2 regions of the Caballeronia sp. INML2 genome follow, and region 1 is predicted to be linked to the other one. Evidence: riboswitches for the same ligand, from Rfam matches in the RefSeq annotation. Region 1 holds a riboswitch; the other holds the start of a gene.
The links. Region 1 has a riboswitch for glycine ahead of gcvT (glycine cleavage system aminomethyltransferase GcvT). Riboswitches for the same ligand answer to the same signal wherever they lie in the genome.
Positions count from the first base shown of each region.

Region 2: linked by a shared signal. The riboswitch ahead of NCT32_RS29315 (D-amino acid dehydrogenase) and the one ahead of gcvT (glycine cleavage system aminomethyltransferase GcvT) in region 1 are both predicted to bind glycine.

Region 1 is NZ_JALQDH010000040.1:19,942-26,946, reverse strand. It holds gene NCT32_RS13480 (UvrD-helicase domain-containing protein) at 1-1,999, opposite strand, end outside; gene NCT32_RS13475 (oxidoreductase) at 2,145-3,191, shown strand; glycine riboswitch at 3,274-3,376, shown strand; glycine riboswitch at 3,387-3,518, shown strand; gene gcvT (glycine cleavage system aminomethyltransferase GcvT) at 3,635-4,759, shown strand; gene gcvH (glycine cleavage system protein GcvH) at 4,821-5,201, shown strand; gene gcvP (aminomethyl-transferring glycine dehydrogenase) at 5,255-7,005, shown strand, end outside.
Region 2 is NZ_JALQDH010000085.1:26,449-33,453, reverse strand. It holds gene NCT32_RS29340 (VOC family protein) at 1-127, opposite strand, end outside; gene NCT32_RS29335 (helix-turn-helix domain-containing protein) at 124-633, opposite strand; gene NCT32_RS29330 (LysR family transcriptional regulator) at 861-1,745, opposite strand; gene NCT32_RS29325 (aspartate aminotransferase family protein) at 1,823-3,124, shown strand; gene NCT32_RS29320 (VOC family protein) at 3,188-3,667, opposite strand; gene NCT32_RS29315 (D-amino acid dehydrogenase) at 3,707-4,981, opposite strand; glycine riboswitch at 5,047-5,151, opposite strand; glycine riboswitch at 5,162-5,235, opposite strand; gene NCT32_RS29310 (cation:proton antiporter) at 5,356-6,609, shown strand; gene NCT32_RS29305 (LuxR C-terminal-related transcriptional regulator) at 6,666-7,005, shown strand, end outside.

The sequences.
Region 1 (7,005 bases):
CGAGCAGCATCTCGGGGATGAAGCGCGAGGGCTCGCACACCACCGTCTCCCGCGCGCGCTTTCTCTTCTTGCACCAGTTCAGATGCAGACTGCGCTGCGCGCGCGTGATCGCGACATACATCAGCCGGCGCTCTTCCTCGATGCGCGAATCGTCGACGGGCGCGTCGTCGTCCGAGCTGCCGCGATGCGGCATGATCCCTTCTTCGACGCCCACCAGAAACACGTGCGGATACTCCAGTCCCTTCGACGCATGCACCGTCGACAACCGCACCGCATCCGGATCTTCCTCCTTGCCTTCGAGCATCGACATCAGCGCGACGGTCTGGATCAGGCCGAGCAGGTTCTTGCCTTCATCGGCGAACCCGTCGGCGGTGTCGTAGCCTGTCTGCTCCGTTCCCGGCGCGGCTTCGGGCTTCGTGCCCTTGCGCTTGAGCCATTCGAGAAACTCGAGCACGTTCTGCCATTTCGACTGCGCCTGGCGCTCGTCGTACGCATCGTAGAGATACGACTCGTAGTGGATGGCTTCCATCATGTCGTCGAGCACTTCGGTCGCGGGATCGCGTGCCGCGCGGTCCGACAGCCGGCGAATCCATTCGCAGAAGGTGCGTAGCGGCTCGACCTGCCGCGCAGACAGACGCGCCTCGATGCCGCCCATGAACACCGCCTCGAAGAGCGACACCTTCGCCGCGCCCGCGAACGCGCCGAGCGCTTCGAGCGTGGTATTGCCGACGCCTCGCCGCGGAGTCGTGATCGCGCGAATGAACGCGGGATCGTCGTCGGGATTGGCGATCAGGCGCAGATACGCGATGAGATCCTTGATCTCCGCCTTGTCGAAAAACGACTGCCCGCCCGACAGCACATAAGGAATGCGCTCGCGCCGCAGCACTTGCTCGAAGATGCGCGCCTGAAAATTGCCGCGATAAAGAATCGCGTAGTCGCGGAACTGCGTGCGCCGCTCGAACTTGTGCGCCGATAGCCGGAACACGACGGATTCCGCCTCGTGCTCCTCGTCGTTGCAGCCGGTGACGGTGATCGTGTCGCCCATGCCGTGCTCGGACCACAGTTTCTTTTCGAACAGCTTCGGATTGTTCGCGATGACATTGTTCGCCGCCGTCAGGATGCGCACCGTCGAGCGATAGTTCTGCTCCAGCTTGACGACGTGCAGCTTCGCAAAATCCTTGCCGAGCTGCGCGAGGTTTTCGAGCGTTGCGCCGCGCCAGCCGTAGATGGCCTGATCGTCGTCGCCGACCGCCGTGAACGCCGCGCGCGGGCCGGCGAGCTGCTTCAGCAATTCGTACTGACAGGCGTTGGTGTCCTGATACTCGTCGATCAGCAGATAACGCAGGCGGTTCTGCCACTTGTCGCGCACCTGCTCGTTCTCGGCGAAAAGCTGCGCGGGACGCAGGATCAGATCGTCGAAATCGAGCGCCTGATACGCGTGCAGCGTCGCCGCATAGCTGCGATACACGATCGCTGCCTGGTGCTCGTCGTCGTTGCTCGCGAGCACGGACGCCTGATCCGGCGACACCATCGCGTTCTTCCACAGCGAGATGATCGACTGGATCTTGCGGATCAGCCCCTTGTCGGTCGTGCCGAGTTGTTCCTGGACCATGCCGAAACAGTCGTCCGAATCCATGATCGAGAACTGCGGCTTCAGCCCGACGTGCTCCGCTTCCTGCCGCATGATCTGCACGCCGAGCGAGTGGAAGGTGCAGATCGTCAATTGATTGACGGGAATCTTGCGGCCTTCCTTGCCGGGCGTCGTGAGCGTCTTGCCTTCGAGCAGCTTCGCGGTGCGCTCGCGCATTTCGAGCGCGGCCTTGTTCGTGAACGTGAGCGCGGCGATGTGCTTCGGCTCGAAGCCGCGTCCTTCGATCAGATGCGCGATCTTCTGTGTGATCACGCGCGTCTTGCCGCTGCCCGCGCCGGCGAGCACGAGACAGGGACCATCGAGATAGCGCACGGCTTCGCTTTGCGCGGCGTTGAGACCAGCGGACATCGTATTGGGCTTCTGGAGTTCGGGGCGCGCTTGCTGAAACCCGCGCGCGGAGGAGAGCGCGATGTTAACACGATAGCGGCGGCGCGGTTCCGGCCCTCGTTCGTGCCACAATATCCGATCGAATTTACGACAGGACGATGCCCGCATGAGCACAGCACTGAAAGTCGGCGTGATGGGCTACGGCCTCGCCGGCGCGACATTTCACGCACCCGTCATCGAGCACTGCGGCCGGGCGGAAGTGACGGCCATCGCGACGAGCCAGGCCGAACGCGCGACGGCGGATTATCCGAACGCGCGGATCGTCGCGGACTTCGAGGCGCTGCTCGCCGTCGACGGGCTCGAATGTGTCGTCGTGGCGACGCCGAACGACACGCACTTCGATCTCGCGCATCGCGCGTTGTCGGCGGGCAAGCATGTGGTCGTCGACAAGCCGGTCACGCTTTCCGCGCGCGACGCACGCACGCTCGCCGATCTCGCCGCGCAAGGCGGTCTCGTGTTCGCGCCGTTTCACAACCGCCGCTGGGACGGCGACTTCATGACGGTGCGCGCGCTCGTCGAAAGCGGGCGGCTCGGGCGCATCACGCATTACGAATCGCATTTCGACCGTTTTCGCCCGAAAGTGCCGCAGCGCTGGCGCGAGGAAGCCGAGCGCGGCGGCGGCCTGCTGTTCGATCTGGGGCCGCATCTGATCGATCAGGCGCTGACGCTCTTCGGCGCGCCGCAGACGGTGACGGCGTTCGTGAAGGCGCATCGCGATCACGCGCACGCGCCGGATTACGTGCATCTCGTGCTCGGTTACGACGACAAGGAAGTGATCCTGCACGCCAGCGCGCTCGCGGCGCTGGAACCGCCACGTTTCGCGATCCACGGCACGCGGGGCAGCTATGTGAAAAACGGGCTCGATACGCAGGAAGACCAGTTGCGTTCCGGCATGCGGCCCGGCAATCCGGAGTTTGCGAAGAATCCGCCGGGCGTGCTGCGCGAAGTCGATGGCGATCTCGACCTGCGCCATGAATTCGCCACGAAGGACGGCGCGTATATCGAGTTTTATCGCGCGCTGGCGGCGTCGATTCAGGACGGCAAGCCGTTTCCCATTTCGCCGCAGGACGCGGTCGATACGATGACGATCATCGAACTGGCGATTCAGAGTGACCGGGAAGGGCGGCGCGTGCCGTTTCGGCAACTCGACTGAACATCGTTCAGCGGACGTGTTCGGTGTCCATCGAACGCGCCCGAATCCGTTTGACAAGCCCTATTCGGTCGCGTAAATTCTGCCGCACGCGTCGGGAGAGCGCGTGGTTTCGTTCATGCAGCGAAGACCGCGCCGCCGAAGGGGCATACCCGCAAACTCTCAGGCAAAAGGACCGACGGCGTCGAGGAATTCGTTTCCTCGCACTCTGGAGAGCGGCAGCGGCTTCCTCATGAAGCCAGTTGCCCACCGAAGGGGCGCGCGATGAACCGCAGCACGACCGTGCACGGTTCGCGCAATCTCTCAGGTACCGAGGACAGAGGGGTCACGCATCGCATCCGCTACGGGGCATGAGCCTTGCGCGCTGCTTTCGGCAGCACGAAAAGGCATCGGCCGGGCGAAATGTGCGCGGCGTGGCCTTTTTTGTTTCGCGAACCGAGGCCCCGATGACCGAACTTCAACACACGCCCCTGCACGCCGCCCACCTCGCGCTGAACGCGCGCATGGTCGATTTCGGCGGCTGGGACATGCCCGTCAACTACGGTTCGCAGATCGACGAGCATCGCGCCGTGCGCACCGACGCCGGCATGTTCGACGTGTCGCATATGCGCGTCGTCGATTTCGAGGGCGACGCCGTCCGCGAATTCTTCAGGTACGCCATCGCCAATAACGTCGACAAGCTCACGACGCCCGGCCGTGCGCTCTACTCGTGCCTGCTCAACGGCAACGGCGGCGTGATCGACGATCTGATCGTCTACTACTTTTCCGAAACGAGTTTCCGCGTGGTCGTGAACGCGGGGACGGCGGAAAAGGACATCGCCTGGTTCGGCCAGTTGAATGCCGAAGGCGAATTCAATCTTTCCATCACGCCGCGCCGCGATCTCGCGATCATCGCCGTTCAGGGCCCGACCGCGCGCGAAAAGACCTGGCAAGTGCTGCCGGACACGCGCGCGCAAACTCAGGACATCAAGCCATTCAACGCGGCCGTTTTCCCGTCGACGCAATATGGCGAGCTGATGCTCGCGCGCACCGGCTATACCGGCGAGGACGGCTTCGAGATCGTCGTTCCGGCGACACAAGTCGAAGCGTTGTGGAACGCGCTCGCCGCCGTGGGCGTGAAGCCCGCCGGCCTCGGTGCGCGCGACACGCTGCGTCTCGAAGCCGGCATGAACCTGTACGGTCAGGACATGGACGAGACGGTTTCGCCGCTCGACGCCGGCCTCGCATGGACCGTCGATCTGAAAACGCAGCGCGATTTCGTTGGCCGCAGCGCGCTCGAGGCGCACGGCTCCAAGGCCAATTTCGTCGGGCTCGTGCTGATCAAGGAAAACGGCAAGGCGGGCGGCGTGCTGCGCGCCCATCAGAAAGTCGTCACGCCGCACGGCGACGGCGAGATCACGAGCGGCACCTTTTCGCCGTCGATGCAGGAATCCATCGCCTTCGCGCGCGTGCCGGCGGCTGTCGCCGTCGGAGACACGGTGCAGGTCGTCATCCGCGACAAGCAACTTCCGGCGCGCGTGGTAAAACTTCCGTTCGTGCGCAACGGCAAGGTTCTCGTCGAGCTGTCGTAACGCCGTCGCGCCCGTTTCCTCGAATCAAGAACCTCACGAAAGCACACGCAAGGAGCATCCAATGAGCATCCCGGCCGATCTGAAATACACCGAATCGCACGAATGGGTCCGCACCGAATCCGATGGCACGCTGACCGTCGGCATCACCGATCACGCGCAGGAAGCGCTCGGTGACATCGTCTTCGTCGAGTTGCCCGCGGCGGGCAAGACCGTGACCGCGGGCGATGCGATCGCCGTCATCGAATCGGTGAAAGCGGCATCGGACATCTACGCGCCGGTCTCGGGCGAAATCGTCGCATCGAACGACGCGCTCACGTCGGCGCCCGATCAGGTGAACGGCGCGCCGTACGAAAGCTGGCTCTTCAAGATCAAGCCGGCGGGCGACGCCGGCCTGGACAAGCTGCTCGACGCCGAAGGCTACGGCAAGTCGATCGGCGAATAACTCATCTCAATGACGATTGCGGCTCAACGGTGAGCCGCATCGCAGGAACTCACATGAAGCTCGAACACCCGGATCGCCTGATGAACCGCACTTCCCTGTCACTCGCCGCGCTCGAATGCCACGACGCATTCGTCGAGCGGCACATCGGCCCCGATGAAGCGGACCAGCGCGCGATGCTCGAAGCGCTCGGTTTCGCGTCGCGCGCGGCCTTCATCGACGCGGTGATTCCTGAATCGATCCGCCGCAACGAAACGCTGCCGCTCGGTGCGTTCACGCAGCCGAAGAGCGAAGCGGAAGCGCTCGCGTCGCTGCGCCGGCTGGCGGACGAGAATCTGGTGTTTCGAACCTACATCGGCCAGGGTTACTACGGCACGCACACGCCGGCGGTGATCCTGCGCAACGTGCTCGAAAATCCGGCGTGGTACACGGCTTACACGCCGTATCAGCCGGAGATTTCGCAAGGCCGTCTGGAGGCGCTGCTCAATTTCCAGCAGATGGTGATGGACCTGACCGGCCTCGCGATGGCGAACGCCTCGCTGCTCGACGAAGCCACGGCCGCAGCCGAAGCGATGACGCTCCTGCAGCGCGTCGGCAAGCCGAAATCGAACGTGTTCTACGTCGCCGATGACGTGCTGCCGCAGACCATCGAAGTGGTGAAGACGCGCGCGAAGCCCGCGGGCATCGAAGTGAAGGTCGGCCCGGCCGCGGATGCTGCGAGCGCGAACGCGTTCGGCGTGCTGCTGCAATACCCCGGCGCGAATGGCGATGTGCGCGACTATCGCGCGCTCGCGGAAGCAATCCACGCGGCGGGCGGCCATGTCGTCGCGGCGGCGGATCTGCTCGCGCTGACGCTCATCACGCCGCCGGGCGAATGGGGCGCGGATGTCGCAATCGGCAATACGCAGCGTTTCGGCGTGCCGGTCGGCTTCGGCGGGCCGCATGCGGCGTACATGGCCGTGCGCGACGAATTCAAGCGCCAGATGCCGGGGCGTCTCGTCGGCGTGACCGTCGATGCGCAAGGCAATTCCGCGCTGCGCCTCGCGCTGCAAACGCGTGAACAGCACATTCGCCGCGAAAAGGCGACGTCGAACGTCTGCACGGCGCAAGCGCTGCTCGCGATCATGGCCAGCATGTATGCCGTCTATCATGGCCCGCGCGGCCTGAAGACGATCGCGTTGCGCGTGAACCGCGTGGCGTCCATTTTTGCGGCCGGCGTGAAGAAGCTCGGCTATGCAATCGCCAACGACACGTTCTTCGACACGATCACGATCGACAGCGGCGCGAGCACGACCGCGCTGCATCAGGCTGCGTACGCCGCGCATATCAACCTGCGCCACGTGAGCGCGACGCAAGTCGGCGTATCGCTCGATGAAACCACCACGCGCGACGACCTGCTCAAGCTCTTCGCGCTGTTCGCCGAAGTCGCGGGCAAGACCGAAACGTTCGATATCGACGCGCTCGATCAGGCCGCAGCCGATCCGCTGCCGGCGCAACTGCATCGCACGAGCGCGTACCTCACGCATCCGGTCTTCAATCGCCACCACTCCGAACACGAAATGCTGCGCTATCTGCGCAGCCTCGCCGACAAGGATCTCGCGCTCGACCGCACGATGATCCCGCTCGGCTCCTGCACGATGAAGCTCAACGCGACATCCGAAATGCTGCCCGTCACGTGGCCCGAGTTCGCGCAGATTCACCCGTTTGCGCCCGCCGAGCAAACGGTCGGCTATCGCACGATGATCGATCAGCTCGAACAGATGCTCGTCGCGTGCACGGGTTACGCGGCTGTTTCGCTGCAGCCGAA
Region 2 (7,005 bases), on a different contig from region 1:
TGAGCCATCGGTACGTGCCGTTGCGCACGTCGGTGTGAACGCGGAATCCGAGCTTGTCGACGTAGAACGCGAGCGCTTCGTCCTGATCGTCGACATAGATGCCCACCACGCTGATGCCCTGGTTCATGCGACCTCCTTCGTTGAAGATGGCCGCACTGTACCGTTCGCCCCGCGCCGCCGCTTCTCCAAAACTGCGATCGTGAGATCGGGGCGCTGCGCCGCCTTCAGCACGCAGGCGGGCACGCGCTCGAGCGCGGGAACGTCTGCGCGGGATTCGATGCGCATCGCGCCCGGACTGTGACCGGTGATATCGCGAAAGATGCGGCCGAAGGTGCCGAGGCTCTCCCAGCCGGTGACGAAGGCGATGTCCGTGACGGAAAGATCGGTGTCGCGCAACAGCGTGACGGCCTGCTCGATGCGCCGCGTCAGCAGATAGCGATGCGGCGGAATCCCGAACGCCCGCTTGAACGAGCGCGCGAAATGGGCTTCGGAAACGCCGCTGACTTCGGCGAGGCGCCTGACCGGCCAGTCTTCATGCGACGACGCATCCATGCGGTCCTTGGCGCGCAAGAGGCGCCGCAGCAGCGCCGGGTCTTGCGAGTCGTCGGCGCTGTCGTGGTCGCGAGATGGCATGGCGTTCAGGGCGCGGAAAGTGAGCGGCTAGTGTAGCCCGCGCGCGCAATCTTCCGCTGCAAAAGAAAAACGTCGTGCGGACGGAATCCGCACGACGCGAAGTCGCTCACTCCCTGGAGGGAAAAGAGCTGGAGGGGATGGAAAGCATCGTAGCGCGCGTCAGCAAATCGCCAAGCGCCGGAAAGCGGGCGATTCTCGGCCTACTTCGCCGAATCGAATCAATCTCATCAAAGCAACGGCAGCGTGAGCCGGATGTGGTCCGCAAATGCCGCCGTCAGCAGCGAAGGCCGGTCCCGCGCGAATTTCAGCGATATGCCCACGCCCGGCAAGGCAGGCAGGCCGGGGTCGGCATTCAGCACGCAGAGGTCCGCGGGCACCGCCGTCTGCGTGATGACCGCGAAGGCCTGCCCGGAGCGCACGAGCGCGGTGAGACCCGCGAGGCTGCTGCTCGCGTACGCGATGCGATACGCCTTGCCCGTGCGCTGCAACGCCTCACACGCGGCAATGTGATCGAGCGTATCCGGATCGGAGAGCGCGAGCGGCAACGGGTCGTAGTGCGCCGAATCCATCCCCGGACAGCCGATCCAGACAAGCTGCTCGCGCCGGATCACGTCGTCGCCGGGGCTGTCTTCGGGCAGCGAGAGCATCGCGAGATCGAGCGCCCGCTTCTTCAACTGCTCGGCGAGCCGGGGCGTCGGGCCGCACACGACTTCCACCAGCGCATGGGGATGCTGGCTCGAAAACTGCCGCAACAAGGCCGGCAGAAAAACGGCCGCGTAGTCGTCTGGACAGCCGAAACGGATGCTGCCCGACAGCCCCTTGCCGCATAAATCGGCCATCGCCTCGTCGTGCAGCCGCAGGATGCGCTGCGCGTGAACGAGCAGACGCTCGCCGGGATTCGTCAGCACGACGCCTCGGCCAGTGCGCTGAAAGAGCGGCTGATCGACGATCTCTTCCAGCCGCTTCATCTGCTGACTGAGCGCGGACTGCGTCCGGCCGATCCGCTCCGCCGCGCGGCTCAGCGCCCGCACTTCCGCGATGACGGCAAACGATCGCAGCAATTCGATCTCGAGCGAAAGACTCAAGGTATTAGCGCCTCTTCTATCTTGCATTAGAACTATTCGATTCTATAAAACCAGAGCGCCGACTACACTGCAAATTCCCTTCACCTTTCGAGAGGAGAAGCAAGGTGTCCCGGAACGACGACGCAATTTTTTGGCAGAACGCCAGACAGCACCTCATCCGCTACGGCGGCACATTCGAGCCGATGATCATCGAGCGCGCCCAGGGCAGCTTCGTCTACGACGCCGACGGCCGCGCGATCCTCGATTTCACGTCGGGACAGATGAGTGCCGTGCTGGGGCACAGTCACCCTGAAATCGTGTCGGTGATCAGCGAATATGCGGGCAAGCTGGACCATCTCTTCAGCGGGATGCTGTCGCGTCCCGTGGTCGATCTCGCGACGCGTCTCGCCGATATCACGCCCGCCGGGCTCGATCGCGCGCTTCTGCTCAGCACGGGCGCGGAGTCTAACGAGGCGGCGATCCGCATGGCGAAGCTCGTCACGGGGCGGTACGAAATCGTCGGCTTCGCGCAGTCGTGGCACGGCATGACGGGGCATGCCGCGTCGGCCACGTACAGCGCCGGGCGCAAGGGCGTCGGTCCGGCGGCGGTCGGCTCGTTTGCGATTCCCGCGCCGTTTCCGTATCGCCCGCGCTTCGAGCGCAACGGTCACTACGACTGGCTCGCGGAACTCGACTACGCGTTCGATCTCGTCGATCGTCAGTCGAGCGGCAATCTCGCGGCGTTCATTGCGGAGCCGATCCTGAGCTCGGGCGGCATCATCGAATTGCCGGAAGGCTACATGGCGGCGCTGAAGCGCAAGTGCGAGGCGCGCGGCATGCTGCTGATTCTCGATGAAGCGCAAACCGGCATCGGCCGCACGGGCACGATGTTCGCGTGCCAGCGCGACGGCGTCACGCCCGACATCCTCACGCTATCGAAAACGCTGGGCGCGGGTTTGCCGCTCGCGGCCACCATCACTTCGGCGGCGATCGAAGAAAGAGCGCACGAACTCGGCTATCTGTTTTACACGACGCACGTGTCCGATCCGCTGCCGGCTGCCGTCGGCTTGCGCGTGCTGGACGTGGTCGAGCGCGATGGGCTCGTCGCGCGCGCGAACGTGATGAGCGCGCGGCTCAGACGCGGGCTGCTCGATCTGATGGAGCGCTTCGACTGCATCGGCGATGTGCGCGGACGCGGTCTGCTGCTGGGTGTGGAGATCGTCAGGGATCGCCGCACGAAGGAGCCCGCCGATGGACTCGGCGCGAAGATCACGCGCGAGTGCATGAAGCTCGGGTTGAGCATGAACATCGTGCAGTTGCCTGGCATGGGCGGGGTGTTTCGTATTGCGCCGCCGCTTACCGTGAGCGAGGAAGAGATCGATCTCGGGATTGATTTGCTCGGCAAGGCTATCGAGCGTTCGCTGTAGGTCTTGCCGGATCCCGGCGAAAGCCCGATTAACAAAAGCTCCAAGCACGCCCTGGACGTAGCGTCAACGATGCGCGCCCGCCGCCGCGCGCTCGATCACGGCGATGTCGATCTTCTTCATCGTCATCATCGCGTCCATCGCGCGTCGCGCGGCTTCGCGATCGGGGCCGCTGAAAATCTCGAGCATCCGCTTCGGCGTGATCTGCCATGAAAAACCCCAGCGATCCTTGCACCAGCCGCACCGACTTTCCTCGCCCCCATTGCCGACGATCGCGTTCCAGTAGCGATCGGTCTCTTCCGCGCTGCCGGTATGCACCATGAAGCTCACCGCTTCGTTCGGCTTGAAGTTTGGGCCGCCGTTCAGTCCGAGGAAGCGCTGGCCGAGCACGGTGAACTCGACGGTCAACTCCGGCCCCTGCCCCACGCCCGGCTTCGCGGACGCATGGCCCGCGCCGACGCGGCTATCGGGAAAGGTGGCGGCGTAGAACTCCGCCGCTTCACGGGCATTACCGTCGAACCAAAGGCAATTGACGAGTTCGGCCATTTCGCGCTCCTTCGGACAGTGAACAGTGCGCCGACGATATCACGCCGGCGTATCCATCCTCACCCGCGACGACGCGCCAACGTGCACGCGCTTCGAAGGCAAACGCTGCAACACCGCCTCCGCAACGATCTCCGCCGTCGCGGCCGACAAGGTCCAGCCGAGATGCCCGTGCCCGGTGTTATAGAACACGCCCGGACGCCTGCCCTGCCCGACATTCGGCAACATGCCGGGCAGCATCGGGCGCAGGCCGCTCCACGAAATCACGCGCGCGGTCGACACATCGGGGAAATGGCGCCGCGTCCATTCGACGAGCGGCGCGATGCGGTCCGCGCGGATATCGCGATTGAAGCCGTTCAGCTCCGCCGTGCCCGCGACGCGGAAACGGTCCGCGCCGAGCCGGCTCGTGACGATTTTCGCGCGGTCGTCGAGCAGGCTGACCCACGGCGCGCGATCGCGGCTCTTCGCATCGTCGAGCCAGACGGTGATCGAATAGCCCTTGACCGGATAGACGTTGAGATGATCGCCCGCCATCGATGCAAACGCCCGGCTGCCCACGCCCGCGCAGATCACGATGCCATCGAACTGGAGCGCCTGCGCCTCGCCCGCATGCTCGACGGTCAGCGTGAGCCGCCCCGCCTGTTCGTCGATGGATGTCACCGACGTGTCGTAGCGGAACTCGACGCCGTGCCGCGCGCATGCATCGGCGAGTCCGCGCGTGAACTTGTGGATGTCGCCAGTGGAATCCGACGGCGTGAAGAAGCCGCCATGAAACGAGCCGCGCAAGGCCGGTTCGATCGATGCGATCTCTTCCGGCGCGACCGGGTGACAGTCGAGGCCCGCGTCGCGCAGGATTTCATTGACCCTCGATGCGGCGTCGAACTCCTTGCGGGTCGCGTAGAAATGCAGAATGCCGCGCCGTTCGAAATCGAAATCGATGTTCTCGTCCCGCGCGATGCGAAACAGATGCTCGCGCGCCGCAATCGCAAGGCGCACCGTCTCGGCGGTATTCGCACGATAGTTCGGAATCTGACGCAGGAACTCGCCGATCCAGCTGTACTTGTGCCAGCCCGGCCGCGGATTCATCAGGAGGGGCGCGTCGCGCGTGAACATCCACTTGAGCCCTTTCAGCACGGTGGAACGGCTATTCCACACTTCGGCGTTGCTCGCCGAGAGCTGACCGCCATTGGCGAAGGACGTTTCCATCGCCGCATAGCGATGACGCTCGAGAACGGTGACGCGAAAGCCGCGCTGCGCAAGGGCGTAAGCGGTCGTGACGCCGGTGATCCCGGCGCCGATGATGGCGATTCGTGACATGACATGATCCAGATTGATTGAGCATCGCCGGCCTTGGCCACATGCCGCAGCCGGCACCGATGCCCCATCTGTCCATGTACCTGAGAGTTTCGCCCGCGGGCCGCCCGACATTCGCGTCGGCAGCCGGGGCTCCCCTTCGGTGGGCGCGTTCAGGCGCCGCTCTCCAGATGTTCCGGCGCGCACGGTCCTTTTGCCTGAGAGTTTCCGGGGCGGTTGCTCCGTCGGCGTCGTCGCGGGGGACGAGCTCTTCCGTGGCGCGTTGTCGAACTTTTCGACAATACCGGTACAAAACTGACGTGGCAAGCCCCCGTCACGTTGACAGACCGCCGCGCTCGCCGTCAGACTCCCGTCGTTCGTTCTTTCGCAGCTCAAAAATGCCGTCTTCCCAATTGTCCGTCTACTTTTTCGCGCAGGCCGCGGTGATCGTGCTCGCGAGCCAGCTTGTCGGCAGGCTTGCGCAGCGCGTCGGCCAGCCGCAAGTGGTCGGTGAAATGATCGCGGGCGTGCTGCTCGGGCCGTCGCTCTTCGGAATGCTTCTCCCGCACTGGCAGCAGGCGCTCTTTCCCAAGCCGACGATGGGCATGCTCTACGTCGCAGCGCAGCTCGGCGTCGGGCTCTACATGTTCCTCGTCGGCACGGAGTTTCGCGCGGACCATTTCCGCGCCCGCGCAAGAAGCGCGATGAGCGTGTCGCTTGCCGGCATCGTGGCGCCGTTCGCGCTCGCGTTTGCGCTCACGCCGTGGCTGCACACGATCCCCGGTCTCTTCGCGGAGAAGGTGCGGCTCTACGAGGCGTCGCTCTTCCTCGGCGCGGCGATCGCGATCACCGCGTTTCCGATGCTCGCGCGCATCATCCACGAACGGGGGCTTGCCGGCACATCGCTCGGCACGCTCGCGCTGACCGCGGGCGCATTCGACGACGCCGCCGCGTGGTGCATCCTCGCGATCGTGCTCGCGAGCTTCGGCGGCTCGTGGATGGGCGCCTACGCGGCGATCGGCGGCGGCGCGGCCTTCGCGCTCTTCATGATCTTCGCCGGCGGGAAGCTGCTGCGCCGGCTCGCGGCCGGATTGAATCCGCACACACCGCTGCCCACGAGCGTGCTCGCCACCGTCATGGTGCTGTTCTCGCTCTGCGCATTCGCGATGGACGCAATCGGCATCCATGCCGTGTTCGGCGGCTTCCTGCTCGGCGTGGCGCTGCCGCGCGGCCCGCTGACGGAAAAGCTGCGCGACATGCTGCAGCCCTTCGTCGTCGTGTTTCTGTTGCCGATGTTCTTCACCTACTCGGGCCTCAACACGCGGCTCGACATGCTGATGGACCCGGCTATCATGCTTGCGGCCGTCGTCATCCTGCTCGCGTCGTTCGGCGGCAAGGGCATCGCATGCTGGGCGGCCGCGCGCGCCAATGGCGAGCCTTCCGGCGACGCAATGGCGATCGGCGCGCTGATGAATGCGCGCGGTTTGATGGAACTGATCATCATCAACATCGGACTCGCGGCGGGCGTGATCCTGCCCGGACTGTTTTCGATCCTCGTGCTGATGGCCGTGCTCAGCACGCTGATGGCCACGCCGCTCTTCAACTGGATCGTGCGCCGCAATGCGGCGCTGCGCTCGGCTATCGCGCGCTAGCGGGCGGGAGCGCGGGCTTAGAATAGCGGGACCCCACGTATCTCGTTCAGCCCATCATGCGCTCCTGGCGACTCGACCGCGTCTCATCGAACGGGCAGCTCGATCTCAGCCGCGCCACCGGGCTCGTGTCGTCGATCGGCAGCGAGGATTCCAACGCGCTCGCCGCCGAAGTGCTGAAGCTGCTCGGCGACGTCGCCTCGATTTCGCAGTGCACGATCTTCGCGTATGAATTCGGCAACCGGCCGCGCACGGTGTCGGTGGCGGATCATCGCGGCGGGCGTTTCCTGCGCGATGTCGCCGACACCTACGCGCGCCATTTCTACGCGCTCGACGGCAATCAGAAGATCGTTTCCTCGGCGCGCAACGACAAGCCCGGCTCCATGCTCGTGCTCCATC